2 regions of the Pseudoalteromonas sp. SG45-3 genome follow, and region 2 is predicted to be linked to the other one. Evidence: riboswitches for the same ligand, from Rfam matches in the RefSeq annotation. Region 2 holds a riboswitch; the other holds the start of a gene.

Region 1 (9,097 bases), on a different contig from region 2:
AGCTGGTTTTCCTACTACATTTAAAGTTTTAGTCAATGGTATGTTGAAAAAAATATTGAATTCTGAAAAAAACACACATTAAGTAAAAATAGTTAGGGATGATTAGGTGCTCAAAGTTGTATTAGGATCTTTACTTGTATCGATTATTGTCATTGTATTTAACTTCATTAGTAGTGCAATTTTAGCAAGAGCTTTAGGCCCCGAGATGAGAGGCGTTTTTGGAACAATAATTTTTATTGTTACCTTATTATCATCCTTTTCACAGTTCGGACTAGGGCAAAGTTATATTTATTGTAAGCGGAAGCTATACTCTGATACAGGACTTAATATATTTATATTTACCTCTGTTTTATTAATTACTGCTTTTAGTAGTACTTTATTTTATTTTACATCAGCTAATCTAGGTTTATATGAAAGCTCCTATGCTATTTTTTCATTGCTGCTACTTACTACTGTATTAACATTTTTTACGGATATTACTCGATTAGAACCAAGCTTAATTACTTATAATATTAAACAACTAGTGTATGCAGTAGTTACACCTATATTATTAATTTTGTTACTCCTTAGTGATGTGAAATTGACTACTGAAAAAGCGGTTATTGTTGCCTTAGTAAGCTCCATATTTAGTCTTTTAGTCGTTTTTAGTTATGTAATAAAAAAAGAAATATTGAATTACCCAATAAATTTTAATATTAATTGGCAATTTATGATTAGTTATGGATTGAAAAACTATGGCACGTCATTGTTAGGAATTTTTGTAGCAAACTTCGACAAGGTTTTTCTCTTAATTAAAGGAGGATCTATTGATTTTGGGATCTATATCGTCGCATTTAATACATCTAGACTAATTGGAATTATACCGCAAACATTATCTAATGTGATTTTTGGTAAATACGCTGGGGCAAATGAAGAAGGGTTAGCTAAAACTACAAGTCGAGTTTTCTCTCTTATATTTTTACCGATGTTATTACTAGGAATTTTGGCTGCAATAGTGGGTGAGTTATTTATCCCTATTATATTTGGGGAGCAGTATGTCTCTTCAATCTTACCTTTTCAAATTCTGATATTTGAATGTATTATTTCAGGCATGGGTTGGATTTTAGCACAACGTTTTACTGCGGCTGGTAAGCCTGGATTGATACTAATTAGGCAGTTGTTTTCTATATTGCCTTTTCTTCTTTTATTTGTGTATCTACCACCTTTTGAAATAAGCGTAATATTAGCATGTTCAATGTTGTTAGCATCAAGTCTGCGCCTAGTTATTACGCTATTTATCTATCCAAAGGTATTTAACGAGGCCAGACCTTCATTTATTGCAGATAAAAAAGATTACTCTTTTATTTATAAAACATTTTTAGGAAAATAAATGCATCAAACAAGCTGGTTAGAGTGTATGAACTCTTTAAAGGAAAAACACAAGGATATCGCGAAGTTAATTGAAAATAAAAAAACTGCTTATATTGACATTCCTACTCATTTTAATGTTGGTGACTTATTGATATATAAAGGGACTGATAAGTTTTTTTCTGATTACAATATAAATATTGTTTATGAAGCAGGCACACTGGCAATTGATTTTAAAAAGTTAGAACAGGCAGATGTTATACTCTTTCACGGGGGAGGGAATTTCGGAGATTTATATCCTTTGCACCAAAAATTGAGAGAGAAAGTAATAAAAGATTTTTCTCATAAACGTATAATTTGCCTCCCACAATCAATTCATTATAATTCTCAAGATGAATTAATAAGATCATCTGTTTTATTTAAAAGTCATCCCGACTTTCATTTTTTTGTAAGGGATGAAAAAAGCTTTGAAATAGCAAATCAGTTTTCAAATAATGTATACAAAATGCCAGACATGGCGCATAGCCTCCATCCGTTAGTTGACCAATTGGAAGTTGGCCCATCAAATATAGTTCCACCTAAAATTCTTAATTTAATTCGCGTTGATAAAGAAAGTAATGGTGGCAATAAAAGTCTAAACAAGGTGGGTTTTGACTGGGTTAATATAATTACCCCAACTGACTACTTTATACAAACAATGTATTTCAAAATGATAAAGTTAAAGTACTTAAGACCTAGAGCTCATAAAATGTGGTCTAAATTATCAGATGCAATAATTTTTCGCTCAATTCAGTATTTTTCATCTCATACTTTGGTACATACTGATCGTCTTCATGGTCTAATTTTATCTTGTTTGCTTGGTAAAGAAATATTTTTAAAAGATAACTCATACGGAAAAAATACAAATTATTATAAGGCATGGTTATTTGAGTATCCTTATATAGAGGTAAGCCCGAGTGAGTAGTCTACCAATTTTCGTAGTTAACTTAGAGCGCGATGTTGAAAAACGACAACATATGGTAGCTTTAGCTAAAAAAAGAAACTTAGATTTAACTTTTACTGATGCTGTTTTAGGTAAAAACCTTAGTCGAGAAGAGATTACGCACCATTATGATGATGTTAAAGGTATATCTGATTTTGGCAGAAAACTTACTTTACCAGAATTAGGCTGTGCACTGAGTCATTTAAATATTTATAAAAGTATGATTGAAAAAAACATTCAGATTGCAATTGTATTGGAAGATGATGTAGAACTATCAGAGAGCTTTAAGACTTTGGTTAACCAAGTGGATAATTTTCCAGATAAATGGGAGCTAATGCTTTTAGGTTATTACTCGGAAACAGCTTCTGAAAGGTTAACTTATTCTAGTTTTTGGGGGAAACATAAAGTTAGTAAAAATCTCAAAGCTGTTAAATTAACAGAACTAGCTTTTGGAACACATGGGTATATGATTAATATCCAGGGTGCTAAAAAATTAGTAGAAATCTTATCTAATATATATAAACCTATAGATCATTATACAGGTGCATCTTTATATCTGAATACTTATGGTATTGTTCCACGAGTGGTTTCTCTCAATGAGAAGTATAAAGCAATGAGTTGTATTAGTAGTGACAGAGACAACATCTTGGATAATAAAAAAAATTTTTTTAAAACTATTAAAAATCGTTTGAAGAAGATAAAAATCTTATTTTGGTTAAAAAAACTTCCAAAGCGCTTGAAATTTTAAATTAATTTTTGTTGCCTACGAGTAGCCGTCCTATCATCTTGATAGAACGGCTATAATAAATCTAAAATTTATTCGCAACTAGAAAGTTGGCTAGGTTTAAAAGATAAATTACCATAATAAGAAAACTTTGAACTATAGAAGTCAACACTTGCGTTATCTATAGAATAATTTCTCATGTCACACAACCTACTGGTTTCATCAACTTTAATTGTTGAATTTACCATTTTAACCTGAGCGTTTATTGCTTGAATTGCAGACTCGTTTGCAGGATTGATATAACATTCAGTGCAAGTAAATTCATTATTCCATAATTTAAGATTATACCGCGCCTCTTTTCCACCACTTGATGTTATTCGTTCTAATGTAACATTCTGACCTTTAATATCTAGATCTGCATCTTTACTATTAGATATTATTGTGTTTTTTATAAGTATATCCTTAGCATCAGCATTTATCATGATACCGTCACCTTGTTGATAGCTACCACAATTTTCAATTCGTCCTATATTATTACTGATTGACAAGTTATCGATTAATATATCACTAACTGGTCCGCTAATACTTACACCTGTGATATAGCAAGATCTTTCTAGATCACTAGACATAGCTAAACCATCGATAATTGAATTAGTAATATTTATGTTTTTTGTATTTTGTCCATTAATTCGGATGCCCGCCTTATAATAGCCTAAACTTTTTAGTTTATTTATAGAGATATTAGAAATACTTTCTGTTGCATTATAATCAATTTCAATACAGCTCATTGTATTATTTGCAGAGATATCATCTATAACTATGTTGGAAACTTCGTTATTTTTGAAGCGGAAACAATGTCGAGTATTTAAAAAAGCTATATTTTTAAATGTAAGATTACTTCTAGCTATTACAAAGCCGGAATTACCACCGGAGTAATAGTTAAAATCGCTAGTAAAGACAACTCGTTCAGTACCAATAACTTCTACAGGGTGGTTCCCTGTATTAATAAATAGAGCATCATCTTGCTTATAAGTACCTGCTTGTAATTCTATAACATCAATTGAAGTATCATTTAATAAGGTATTTAGCCGAAATATAGAAGCTGGGTTACTTTCTGAGTAACCACTCCCAGAGCCATCAGAGCTAATATATGCTGTTTCGGCTTGAAGGTTTGTGACAAATAAAGAGAGGATCGGGAGAATAAATATTTTTTTCATAACTATTACCTTGTAACGTTAGTATTCAAATTTAATGGAGTTGATAAATGAATAGGTAAACGTAGGAATAGCTATTGAATCATAACTAATATCTATGCGGTAGCCCCGCTACCATAGTAAATATATTACATTAGGCCGGAAGCTTTGCGTCCTTGATTTTCACCAAGTTTGCCATTATCACTTTCGAGGTTAATATAACTGTTTTTATAAAAAAGTAAAGCTTAAATTTTGAACAGGTTGAGGTTGAAAATGTTTTTATAACACTATTTTTACCAAATATATCGGATATGCAATTGTATTTAATACTCTTTAAAGTAAAATTAGGAGGGTAAACAGGTTTGTAATTAAGCTTTCTTATTTGTAATATTATATGCCTTAGATTTATAGCTTCCCAAAGTTATCTATTATTAGTTATAGAATCATCTGAAAGAATGACAATGAAATTTGTAAATTTTAAATGGCAAAGATTGTATGTAGGGGGGCGTTGTTATATTATTATGCAATGGGAATTTGGTTTACTATTTCAAGGAGTGGATATGTTTTTTTTATATTTTAGTGAAAGTAATTACTTAAAAATATTCTTTGCCCTCCATTTCTTTTCTTTTTGTCTATATACACCTAAGTTTATCCATAATTCTGTTAAAATTTAACAACCAGCAACTTATTATTTTGTAAATCTGAATGTGGTTTGTAACTTATTTATGCACGCTTATATAAGCTACTTTATATTTCATAAGTAACCAGAGTTGTAATTATTAGATAAAACCAATGAGACTGTTTAGTAATGAGAAAACTAATTAAACTTTATCAAAAAATAAGAAATATAATTTATTCTACCTTGTTCGGGAAAGTTGCTCTTTTAAGGAAGCTAGGTGGGCAAGTAGGGACTGATTGCAGATTTATTGGCAATATTGACTTTGGGTCAGAGCCATATCTCATTAAAATAGGTGACCACGTCAGCATAACATCTAGCTATTTTGTTAATCATGATGGTGGAGTATGGGTGCTTAGAGATGAATTTCCAACAATAGATGTTGTAAAACCAATTTGTATCGGTAATAACGTTTTTATTGGCAGCCAATGTATAATTATGCCAGGTGTAAATGTTGGCGATAATGTTGTTATTGGTGCCGGATCAGTTGTAACTAAAAATTTAGAATCTAATGGAGTTTATGCCGGTGTACCAGCTAAATTTATAAAGTCGTTCTCGGATTATAAAAATTCGTCTTTAGCTAGCAATTTAAATACTAAAAATCTAAGTGGAAAAAAAGGATACTTGCAGCGTTTTTATAAATGATGAATATTTTTTAAAAAGAACTTATAGCCTCTGTTTTGGCACTAAAAGGGTAGTTTATGGTGATTTTTGGCTGATATAAAAAAAGATCCTGCGATTGTAAATTTGTTAGAGCGGATGCCAGAACATGTGCAATCCAGCTTTTCTGACGATCAGTTGGTTCATCTAAAAGTTGCTATTGGTGCAAGGCAGTGGGGCAAACATGCAATAGATAGCAGAGGTGTAATTAGATTTTTTAAATATAGGTATTATTTTGTTTTATTAGCAGGTAGAAATAGGCGGGAACTTAGCGAGCAAGAACAAAAAATAGCTGCATTATCACAAGTTATTACAATATCTATATTTAGTTTATTTGTAATTACAGTTTTTCTAGTAGTTATATATTTGATAAAATCTGCGCTAGGTATCGATATATTTAATAGTTATTCTTTTGGGGTATGGTCTTGGTTTAAGGGGGAATAAAATAGCAAATACTGTGTTTATGTATGTTTATGTATGTTTATATTTGTTTTTTCATGCGCATTTAATAGCAAGTTATATTTTTTACATAGTATTATCCTTATATTACTCTTTATATCGCACTTACAATATTGAATACTTTAGTATGATGCTGTAATATTTGTTGCACAGTTTTGTGGAGCTGATTCACTTTTTAAGATATCTATAGGGATACGATAGTATGACATCTTCAAGGACGTTTAAGCCCAATGGTTCGTCTGATGCGAACTTTTATCGTTTGTTCGATATTTTTGCATTATTTTTAGCCTTTCAATGTTCTGCTTTATTTTATAACTTTGAACTCACACCTATTTATATGGTTTCGGTTTTAACCGTTGCTTTGAGTTTTTTATATTGCGCTGAAATATTCTCAGCTTATCGTTCATGGCGAGCAGGTAAATTTAGGACCATGGTACTTTGTGCTTGGGGAGCTTTATTTGTTGCCTTTTCTGTTTTACTCCTTATATCTTTTACTTTTAAATTTACAGAGTCACTCTCTCGAATTGGTTTGGGTTTATGGTTTTTACTTAGTATTGTTTTTTTGTATACTTGGCGCTTAAGTGTATATTTATTTAAAAGAAATAGAAGAAAGCTAGGTTTAAATTTACGGAATGTTGCAATAGTTGGAGCTACAGAATCAGCAGTCAATTTATACAATGAAATAACTAAAAATGATGAACTTGGTTTTAAATTTTTAGGTTTTTTTGACGATAGACAGCCAGAGCGCCTTTTTGAAAATTCTACTAAGCACGATGTGGCAGGGCGAATACAAAATGCGGTTGATGCGGCTCGTAATGGTGAAATTAGCGTCTTGTATATTGCTTTACCTATGAAAGCTGATAAACGTATAGCTGATATTTTACGCCAATTAGGTGACACCACGGTTGATGTACATATTATCCCTGACTTTTTAATATCGAATTTAATACATGCGCGCATAGAGCATGTGGGTGATGTTGACACGTTAAGTGTATTTGAGTCCCCATTTATAGGTGCTCGTGAGTTTATTAAGCGCACTGAAGATATAATTGTTGCCTCTATTATTTTAATGCTGATATCTCCTATTTTAATTGCCATTGCATTTGCTGTTAAATTTACTTCTAAAGGGCCTGTAATATTTAAACAAGACAGGTACGGATTAGATGGGCGTAAAATTAAAGTATGGAAATTCCGCTCAATGAGTGTTATCGAAAATAGTTCAGTTGTAACACAAGCCACTAAAAATGATGTACGTATAACACCGTTAGGTGGCTTTTTACGCCGAACAAGCCTTGACGAATTACCGCAATTTATAAATGTTTTAAAAGGTGATATGTCGATTGTAGGGCCTCGGCCCCATGCTGTTGCCCATAATGAGGAATACCGTAAAAAGGTAGAATTTTACATGTTACGGCATAAAGCTAAGCCTGGCATCACAGGTTGGGCTCAAATTAATGGCTGGCGCGGAGAAACCGACACTCTTGACAAAATGGAAAAGCGTGTGGAATTTGATTTACATTATATTAAACACTGGTCTTTATGGTTTGATGTTAAAATTATTTTTATAACAATTTTTAAGGGATTTAAAAATGCAAATGCATACTAAAAAACTAGTTTCATTAAGTGCTTTTTTAACTGTGGTTGTGGCTACACCTGTAGCAGCTAACTTAAAGCCTGGTAGTGTTATCACTAAAGACGGTGCTGAAATTACACCTACTTTACAAACAGGTATTAGTAGTAACAACAACTTTTTTAGCACACCAGAAAACGAAGAGTCGCGATTAATCTGGACTATTACTCCTAATATAAAAGCGGCGATTGAAGATGGCCCAGACAGCTATAATCTTGATTTGCGTTCAAGTAGCTCGTTACATAATAAAGATACCGCTGACAATTTCACTCAAGTAAATATTGGTGCTGGTGCGCATAAAGAATTTACCAGCCAACATCGTTTAGATATTAACGGTCACGCCGATTGGCTTTACGAGCCGCGTGGTAGTGGTTTAACTGAAGGCTTGGGCGATGCAGTAAACGAGCTTGTTAAGTATCAGCAACAAAACGTTTTATTGCACTACGAATACGGTGCACAAAGCTCAAAAGCCCAAGTCGCTTTTAATGCCGGTTTTTTTAATAAAAAGTATCAAAATTTTAGAGAAATATCGCAATACCGTGATTACGATAAATCGTTAATTGGTGTGACTGGTTACTATAATACTCAAGCATCTACCCGTACTTTTTTAGAGGTTAAGCAAGAAAACTACCGTTACGATTTTATACAAGCTAACGGTATTTCACGTGATAGTGACGACGTGAAAATATTAATAGGTATGGAGTGGGAAGCAACCGCGGTTACATCTGGCTCGTTTAAGTTAGGTTATCAAAATAAAGATTTTAGCGCTAATGAGCGTGAAAGCTTTAGCGGTTTAAGCTGGAAAGCCGGTGTAAACTGGCAACCTCTTAGTTATTCTACAGTACAATTCATAACTAGCCGCTCAGCTAAAGACCCATTAGTTCAAGGCGATTACATTAAGGAAAGTTCTTATGGTGTTAATTGGACTCATAAATGGAGCGACTATTTAAGCTCACTTGCTGGTATTGATTATATTGATGAGCAATACACTGGAGATGTTGGTCGTAAAGATAAAACCAAAAGTGCGCGTTTAGGTTTAAATTACGTTGCAAGTAAGTTTGGTATGGTATCTACCTATGTAGACTTTATTGATAAAGATTCTACTCAAAGCGCAATAGAGTTTGACCGCGTTATTGTAGGTGTTAATTTTACATTCGCTTTAAAGGCTAATTAATGAAGTTTATTTTTAGTTTAACGCTGCTAGTTTTAAGCAGCGTTTGTTTTGCACAAACAGCACAAAGTTATATTTTAGGTGCTGGCGATAAGGTTGAAATAAAGGTATTTGGTCAACCTGATTTAGAAGTAACTGCACTTTTAGGTAATAGTGGGGAAGTTAATTACCCGTTTTTAGGTAAAGTGAAACTTGCAGGCTTAAATACCTCTGAGGTTGAGCAAGTTATTACAGAAGGTTTAAAACCTGATTATT
Region 2 (9,097 bases):
TTCTATATCAGCAAGTTATTCAGTTGATCAGAGATATGAGCTCCCAGCAGGTTTTACTTCCTGGCGAAAAACTTCCATCACTGCGTAAAATGGCAGATAACTTAAACATTAGTATTCCGACAGTGAAGCAAGCTTATCAAACACTTGAAGATCAGGGGTTAGTAGAGGCACGTGAAAAATCAGGGTATTTTTTAAAAGTCGTTAGCATGGCGCATAATTTACCTAAGCGAGTTAAATTAAGTCGCGAACCTGTTGTGGTAAATAAACAAGCCTTAATAGAGCAGGTATACAGTGCGATTCATCAAGCTAATGTAGTTCCTTTTGGTATCGCTAATCCAATTGCTGCTGCACCCACCGATAAAGCACTCGCCAGAAACATGCGCCGTGTAATGACAATTGCGGGCAGTAAAGCTATTAACTATGGACCAACAGATGGGTTTGTACCGCTGAAAAAGCAATTGGTGCATCGCTATTTAGATTTTGGTATTGGCATAAATATGGACGAGCTTGTGATCACCAATGGTGCGCAAGAAGCCATGGCTATTGCACTTAAGTGTGTGACAAAGCCAGGCGATGTAGTTGCCATTGAGACGCCTTGCTATCACGGGATTATCGAGTTAATAGAAAGCCTAGGGCTTAAAGCGCTCGAAATACCACTGTGCCCAGATAATGGTATTTGGTTAAGTGATTTGGAACGCGCTTTAAATGAGCATGATATAAAAGCGTGTTTATTCTCGACTGCAATTAGTAACCCTGTGGGCAGCTTTATGCCTGATACAAACAGACAGCAGCTGGTGGAGCTACTTGAAAGTCATGACGTAGTGCTTATTGAAGATGACGTATATGGCGATTTATATTTTACGGCAAAACGAGGCACACCTGCTTTAGCGTACTCTAAAAAAGGATTAGTGATTAGTTGCTCATCTTTTTCTAAAACGGCAGCGCCGAGCTATCGTGTAGGTTGGTTAGTTGCGGGTAAATTTGCAACGCAAGCAAGGCGATATAAAAGAGCACTAAGTTGCTCTGCTTCGTTAATAAACCAATGGACGTTATCTGAGTTTATTGCCAGTGGTGAGTACGACCGAAATTTAAAAGTACTTAGGCAACGCTTGCGCGATAATAAAGAGCGTATGCGATGGTGCTTACAACAAGCTATGCCAAAAAACACACGTATAAGCGATCCAAAAGGAGGCTGCGTTATGTGGCTAGATTTAGGAGGCGAGTACGATAGCCAAACATTGTTTTTACTTGCGCTTGAGGTTGGTATTAGTATTACCCCTGGGCTTGTTTTTTCGGCCTCTAATAAATATAAAAGCTGCGTAAGATTAAGTTATGGTGTGCAATGGAACGCGCAAATTGAGCAAGCAATAGTTACATTGGGTAAGCTTACTTTATTAGCTAAAAAGTAATACCAATCTGCTTATATATGGGGTCTATTTAACGTTAAGAAAATTACGCTAGAACTAGGCAAAAGTTTTTGTATCGAGTTGTTCTAAATAAAAAATTTTTAACGACGTTATAGTGCAATTTAATTCGTTAAATTGCTCAAAGATTTATACAGGTTGGTATAAGTTTGCGAAACACAAAAAAGCAGCATTTAAGTAAACTTAAGTGCTGCCAAAGGGATGTTAAATAACGTTTGCTGTACTAATTTTGTTTAAAGCTAAATAACTGGTAACCTTCAAGCTCAGGCACTTGCATTACTAATTGCTCTTCTTGTTTTGCAATATCAGCAAAGTTTCCACATAAAGAGTTGGCACGTTCTTCAAGTGCGCTTGCATGTAGCTCTACTTTTTCTTCTATTTGTGCACCCATATTTTCCATACGTTGTTCAAAGGCATCCATATCACCGCCTGAACCAAGTAACTCAGAACCTAAAGCAACTAAAATACTGCCCATTGATTGCATTACTGCTGATTCAACCGCTGTTTCTATCTGCTGCTCAAATTGTTGTTCAAAGTTTTCGCCAAATTGATTAAAACTTTGTTGGCCCATCACAAATGTACCTTGCTGGTAAAATGTGTTTTCTACTTCGATTTTAATGTCATCCATAAGCTCAGACATATTATCAAGACCGTCAATATTAAATGCATTGCCTACTTCTTCTAATGCTACTCCGGCAATTTTAACACCCTCAAGCGCTATATTAGCTACTTCAGGTAATTGAGTGCGTAAGCTATCAGAGTACTTGGTTAGCGCGTCGCGCTGCGAACTATTCAGCGCTACAAGTTCGCCATTTACGGTTAAGTCACCATGGGTATTAAACTGCATGGTTTTATTGTTGGCGGTAAAAATTTCCAATTCGTTTGGCTTAATGCGCACATCATTTTTAAATTCGACGTTACATTCATCATTACTAAATGAAATTGCAGAATCGTTATCGTTATGAGCCATAGCGGCTGGTGAACAAATTAATGCGCTAACTAATAGTAATTTTTTCATGTTTGTTCTCTACTTTTTGTTGATGACGATTAATTAATAACAAGTTTGATGCCAGTTTTATTTTTTAATATAAAACATATGCTTAACTGTTTTTGTTTGTTTTTTAGTAAATGAAATTAATTAATAAATAACTATTTTTTAGTCAAATTGGCTAACTAATAAAAATTAATAAATTTTATTTATCGATACGATAAAAAACTCTCACTTTCCTCAATTCAAATTTAGCGCTATTTATTCACATTACTGACATGAAGACTATTTACAGTAGTCACGTGGCTTTATTTTGATGTTAATTTGCACAGCATTTTGACGTTAAACATTTTAATTTTACCGACTATTGCGATAATAAAATCCTTGGTTGGTCTCAAACACTTTATGGAGTGGGTTGTGGGTAAGACATTTAGTTACGATGCGCTAGATGACGATTTTGTTGAAGACGAGTACGAAATGCTCGGCCGTAATCAACACGATAAGAACAAGCAAAAGGTTAAAAAGAAGTTGGAAGACTACCTTGAGCAAAAACGCTTGCGTAAAAATCTAGGCGAAGATGATTTAAGCGATTACACCGATTAAATTTCACTAGTATAAATAAAATACCAATTAATATTGAGAGTTTAAATGTGCAGTTATGCGTATGTTTAAGTTTCAGTAGTATTGGCAATAAAGAGGCCTTGCGCCTCTTTATTACTTTTTAAAGCGCATTTTTAGTTTGTGCCAAAGCTTTTTGAATTGTAAGTTCTAGCTTTTCTGGTTTAGTAAAAGGTGCATAACGTTTAATTGGCGTGCCATCTGCGGCAATTAAAAATTTAGTAAAATTCCACTTTATTTTACGTGTTAAAAAACCAGGTAAAGCCGATTTTAAAAAACGAAAGACTGGGTGAGCATGCTTACCGTTTACATCTACTTTGGCCGCCATTAAAAAACTCACACCAAAATTAATTAAACACCCTTGCTCTATTTGTGTAGCGTCGCCGGGTTCTTGCTGACCAAATTGATTACACGGAAACCCTAAAATAACTAAACCTTGGCTAGCATATTTATTATGCAAAGCTTGAAGCGACTCGTATTGGTAGGTAAATCCACATTTACTTGCGGTATTAACAATAAGCACAACCCTACCTTCAAAATCACTAAAGTTAATAGGTTGACCCTGCAAGCTTGTTGCGCTTAATTGATGGAATTTGTGCATATTGGCGTCTTTTTTATTATTGTTATTGGTATTTTAACCTGAGTACAGTATTTCATAAAGTACAAAGAGTGCTCTAATTTAATATTAAAAATAGCCCCATACCGGCAAGTGTTGTGTAATAAATATTATGTGTTTTATAGGCAACAATGATGGCGACTATTGCTGCGCTTAAATAAGGGTTTTGCCAGTTTAAGTTAATGCCATCTTCATTCAAAAACACGATAGGCACCCAAATTGCTGTAAGCACCGCAGGTGCGCTAAAGCTTAAAAATTGCTGCATTTTAGGACCTACTTTAAACGGTAAAGCGCGGTGTAAAAATAAATAACGCGTAAAAAATGTAATGCACGCCATGAGTAAAATAGTTGTCATCATAGCGTTGCTTCCTTTTTAGCGGTTAGCCTTGCTGTGCTGTAACCTGCGGCCATTGCCAGCAGCGCTGAGCAAACAAGCCACAACTCAAATCCTGTACTTTTTAAAAGCGTTGCGCTAACACCAGCTACAATTACCGTAACGAGTGAGGCCAAATTTTTGATTCCCGGAATAACCAACGCGATAAACGTCGCGGCAATTGCAAAGTCGAGCCCTAAATTAGTTAGGTCGGGCAGCATTGTGCCCGCTACAATGCCAATTAACGTCCAAATATTCCATGCAATATAAAAGCTAAAACCAGCGCTTAATGCGTATATTAAGCGTGTTTTTGTTCTATATGCTCTTCGATGATGAGAAAACGCAAACAGCTCGTCGGTTAAAACAAAACTTACTGGTAAGCGCCAACGCATAGGTTGATCAATCACCTTATGACGCACGGCTAACCCGTATAAAAAATGCCGAGAGCTAATAATAAATGTTGTGAATAAAATTGTGAGCAATGGTGTGTTGCCCGCCATAAGTTCAATCGCAACAAGCTGTGCAGAGCCTGCAAATACTAATAACGACATTGCTTGGGTTTCAAAGGCGCTAAAACCATTTTGAATCGCTAAAGAGCCGCATAAAATACCCCAAGGAACAACGGCTAAACACAGTGGTAGCATATCTAAAAAGCCTTTTAAAATAGCTTTTTTAACTGGTTGCATGATATTTACTCTCACGGCTTGTAGAATGGCTCATAAGGATACCTTAATATTATGATGTTAAAGTAGTTAACAAATTAAATAATACTGTTTTTTTAAGGATAGGCACAATGACGACGTTAAAAGTGTGGGATGGGTTTATTAGATGCTTTCATTGGTTTTTGGTTGTAAGTATTGCAGTGCTTTATTTTAGTATTGAAGAGGGCATGATTGAGCTTCACTTTGTCGCTGGTTTTTTTACTTTAGCACTTATAGTAACACGTTTAATATGGGGTGTTATTGGTAGTAAAACCGCGAGATTAAGTGGGTTACTGCACTCTCCTCGTGCTATTTTAAAGGCGCTAAAAACACCAAGCGAATCGTTAGGCCATTCAGCACCCGGTAGCTGTATGGTGATAGTGTTTTTTATATTGATCATAACGCAACTTGTAAGTGGCTTAATGAGCAGTGATGGTATTTTAACTGACGGGCCGCTTGCTCAATATCTGTCTAGCGATACGATTGATTTTGCCAATTGGCTACATGAGCTGAATTTTGACATTTTACTTTATGCTATTGGCTTGCATGTATTAGCTATTATTGTTTATAGAATAAAAGGCAAACCGCTAGTTAAGGCGATGATCACAGGCTCAAAAGAGTTAAAAGCGGATGACTCTGAGGCTAAAGTAACTAAAGCGTCTTGGCCTGCGTGGTTAATATTTATATCTTTATTGGTGTTGCTGGTATTTACGTGGGCGAAAGAGCCTTTAACTTATTTGTTTAGTTAAAAACACATTAAACCAACCTTAAAGGGTTGGTTTTTGTTTTTGGTTACATTCTTTTGTTTGATTGTTATGCGGGGTCGAATTATAATCGCCGCATTGCTGGCAAACTAGCCGAAAGGTTAGGACGCAAAGTTTCCGGTCTAAGGCTTTTTAAAAGCTATGGTAGCGGGACTACTGCATAACGTGTTGTTATGTATCACTTGCCCTCAGTGTATTTTTTGTGTATCCATAGTGTATGGATAAGATTTTGTAACTCTTAAGGTGTTGCCGTGTTTATGCATACGTCGTTGGCCTGTGGAAAGTGGTCAACAATAGGTTGCTTAAATCATCATACCCAACTATTTATTGGTGATGTGGTGAGTGTAACCTTTTACGACATGCAAGGAGAGCTGGTTAGTTTATCATTTGATTACAAGATCACCTCGCTTGAGCAAGGTGAGCCTCACGCATGGCCGCGTTTAGTTGCCGAGCATATTAATGTGCATGTTCCTCTGGTTAGCGCAGGTAAAATGACCGAACAGGGTTTAATTGTAGCCTATAGAAATAATGAAATTTTTGCACTGCAAAGCAGTGGCATATGTAAAGCACACATCGACTTTCATTGTATTGCAAAATGCGATGAGCGTGTTGTTAATAACCTTGATACTTATGATTACGTGTACCCTGAAAATTGTGAAAACTATAATGCGGGTACAAAGGTATTGCAGCCAAAAACTGGGCATGTATATCAATGCAGGCCTTGGCCATTTAATGAGTTTTGCCGCACGAATGACGATAATAAGTCTATGTTCGAACCTGGTGTGGGGCGAAGCTGGGCTATGGCTTGGCAGCAAATATAAAGCTTAAATTATCTTCCCAAAGGTATAGCGGTTTTAGTAATGAAGCGTTTACCGTTTTAGCCCATCCAACTATTGGATGGGCTTTTTTATTTTTATGATAAACTGCAAATCACATTATTTTTTTAATTGGTTTTGTTGTGTCTCGTCCTGTCTACTCTTTAAGTTTATTACCTAATTTCCCGATTGCTAAACAGCAAGCCCATACATTAAGTACTCATAATAAGATACGTACCGATAATTACTATTGGATGCGCGATGACGATCGCCAGGATGAGCAAGTACTTGCGCATTTACATGCTGAAAATGCGTACTGCGATGAACAGTTAGCTGCTATGAAGCCACTACAAAATACACTTTTTGAAGAGTTAAAAGCACGCATTGTAAAAGATGATAATTCGGTACCCGTTAAAGACGGGAAATACTGGTATCACTCAGAAGTTCGTGGTGATGATGAATACTCGCGTCACTATAGAAGTACGAGCATAAAGGCCGATAATAAAGAGCTTTTACTCGATGTTAATGTATTAGCTGAAGGATTTGAGTTTTTTGAGCTGGGCGAAGTCGCACTAAGCCCATGCGAGCAGCTTATGGCTTACTCTGAAGATACTGAAGGTCGTCGTATTTATAATGTTCGCTTTAAAAGCTTAGCGACCGGTGAAATGCTTCCTGATGTGCTTGAAAATACAGAAGGACAAGTTGTTTGGGCTAACGACAATAAAACTGCTTTTTATGTAAAAAAAGATTTAAAAACGCTATTAGGATACCAAGTATTTAGGCATGAGCTTGGCAGCGAGCAAAGCCAAGACGTAATGGTCTACGAAGAGCAAGACAGCAGCTTTTTTATGGGACTTGGTAAAAGCCGCGATGAAAGCTTAATTATTATTGATTTAGCATCGACAGAGACCAACGATACATGGGTGCTTGATGCTAATAATCCCACTGGCGAATTTAAAGCATTAATGCCGCGTGAAGATGGCCACGAGTTTGACGTAGATAAGCTAGGTGACACATTTTATATTGTGACTAACTGGCAAGCTAAAAACTTTAGATTAATGACGGCAACAAACGAAACGATTGCTGATAAAACACAATGGTTTGAGCATACAGCTCACAGAGAAAATGTCCTGCTTGAAGGTGTCGAGTTATTTAATGACTTTTTAGTATTGAGTGAACGCGAACAAGGGCAAGCTCGATTTGTAGTTGTTAATAGGCAAGGGGATCGTATGGCACTTGAGTTTGCCGATCCTTGTTATTATGCTGCAATAGCAATGAACCCAGAGCCAGACACTCGCACTGCGCGTATTTATTACTCAAGCTTAACAACACCAGGTTCGTTATATGACGTTGATTTAGCAACCGGCGAAAAAACACTACTTAAACAGCAAAAAGTACTCGGTAGTTTTAATGCCGATGACTATCAGTCTGAGCGATTAATGGTAACTGCTCGCGACGGAGTTAAAGTACCCGTATCAGTTGTTTATCGAAAAGACAGCTTTAAAAAAGATGGCTCAAATCCGTTATTTCAATACGGTTATGGTGCGTATGGCTATACGATTGATCCAAGTTTTTCAAGTTCATCGCTGAGCTTGCTCGATCGTGGTTTTGTTTATGTAATAGCACATGTTCGAGGCTCTGAAATGCTAGGCCGCGAGTGGTACGAGCAAGGTAAAAAAGAGCATAAACAAAATAGCTTTAGTGACTTTATTGATGTGACAAAAGCGCTTGTTGCACAAGGCTATTGTGATAGCAGCAAGGTGTTTGCCTCAGGCGGCAGTGCTGGTGGTTTATTAATGGGGGCGGTTGTAAACCAAGCACCAGAGTTATATTGCGGTGTTGGCTGTCATGTACCATTTTTAGACGTATTAACCACGATGCTTGATGAAAGTATTCCGCTCACAACAAATGAATATGATGAATGGGGTAATCCAAATGAGCCTCAGTTTTATGATGTAATTGAAGCTTACTCGCCGTATGACAATATTCGCGCCCAAAACTATCCGAACATACTCGTTACTACCGGTCTTCATGACTCACAAGTGCAGTATTGGGAGCCTATGAAGTGGGTTGCAAAAATGCGTGAACTTAAGACTGACAGTAATATTTTAGTATTTAAAACCGATATGGATGCAGGGCACGGCGGTGCATCAGGTCGCTTTAAAAGTTTAGAGGAAAAAGCACTCGAAATGGCCTTTTTTATTGCTTTATTAAATTAACTGCAAAATCGGAAAATTGTATTATCCTATATATAGAAGTTGATATATGTAAGGCGATATATGTTTGGTGCACATGGTGAATTTCAAATTTGTTCACAGCCCCCTCAGATGTATTTAGAATTGAAAGGGAGCTTTAATAATGAAGGCATTACGCTGTTAACTAATGGAGTTGTTCAGGAGTTGAGCACTCACCCTGAAAATACGATTAAGTTTGTGGTTGTTAATTTAAAAGAGTTTGAGCTGTTAACTTTGGATGGCCTCGATTCATTAGAGGCCTATTTTGCCGGTGTAAAAGAACGTGGCTATCAACGAGTTGATTATATAAACATTAATATCATAGCTAAAAATATGTTTGAAAAAGTATGGAAAAATAGCGATGTAGAAGTTAATTTTTATAAAGATACCGAAAGCTATTTATTAGTGCACCCAAATGACAGTTATATAAAACAGAACTGGTAATTAATATGAGTATTATAAACCGCTATTGAAGAGGGCTTATAATACTCTCTAAACACCCTTTATAGCGCCGTGAAAGGTTTAAACACATATCGTTTTTCAGTCTTACTCTATAATCGCCAC

Evidence for each region. A riboswitch is a leader RNA that binds a small molecule or an ion and turns the genes downstream of it on or off. The one in region 2 is predicted to bind cyclic di-GMP.
Region 1: linked by a shared signal. The riboswitch ahead of H5126_RS11055 (hypothetical protein) and the one ahead of H5126_RS15165 (chitin-binding protein) in region 2 are both predicted to bind cyclic di-GMP.

Annotation. Positions count from the first base shown of each region.
Region 1 covers NZ_JACJEN010000008.1:1,077-10,173, forward strand. The annotation lists gene H5126_RS11035 (glycosyltransferase family 2 protein) at 1-82, shown strand, start outside; gene H5126_RS11040 (oligosaccharide flippase family protein) at 107-1,369, shown strand; gene H5126_RS11045 (polysaccharide pyruvyl transferase family protein) at 1,370-2,311, shown strand; gene H5126_RS11050 (glycosyltransferase family 25 protein) at 2,304-3,077, shown strand; gene H5126_RS11055 (hypothetical protein) at 3,146-4,270, opposite strand; cyclic di-GMP riboswitch class I at 4,366-4,453, opposite strand; gene H5126_RS21645 (acyltransferase) at 5,055-5,567, shown strand; gene H5126_RS11065 (3-phosphoshikimate 1-carboxyvinyltransferase) at 5,682-6,026, shown strand; gene H5126_RS11070 (undecaprenyl-phosphate glucose phosphotransferase) at 6,244-7,647, shown strand; gene H5126_RS11075 (outer membrane beta-barrel protein) at 7,631-8,845, shown strand; gene H5126_RS11080 (polysaccharide biosynthesis/export family protein) at 8,845-9,097, shown strand, end outside.
Region 2 covers NZ_JACJEN010000014.1:84,442-93,538, reverse strand. The annotation lists gene H5126_RS15200 (PLP-dependent aminotransferase family protein) at 1-1,409, shown strand, start outside; gene H5126_RS15195 (YggN family protein) at 1,648-2,442, opposite strand; gene H5126_RS15190 (PA3496 family putative envelope integrity protein) at 2,830-3,015, shown strand; gene H5126_RS15185 (glutathione peroxidase) at 3,134-3,631, opposite strand; gene H5126_RS15180 (AzlD domain-containing protein) at 3,705-4,004, opposite strand; gene H5126_RS15175 (AzlC family ABC transporter permease) at 4,001-4,705, opposite strand; gene H5126_RS15170 (cytochrome b/b6 domain-containing protein) at 4,813-5,469, shown strand; cyclic di-GMP riboswitch class I at 5,558-5,645, shown strand; gene H5126_RS15165 (chitin-binding protein) at 5,742-6,305, shown strand; gene H5126_RS15160 (S9 family peptidase) at 6,443-8,518, shown strand; gene H5126_RS15155 (hypothetical protein) at 8,579-8,977, shown strand; gene H5126_RS15150 (LytTR family DNA-binding domain-containing protein) at 9,000-9,097, opposite strand, start outside.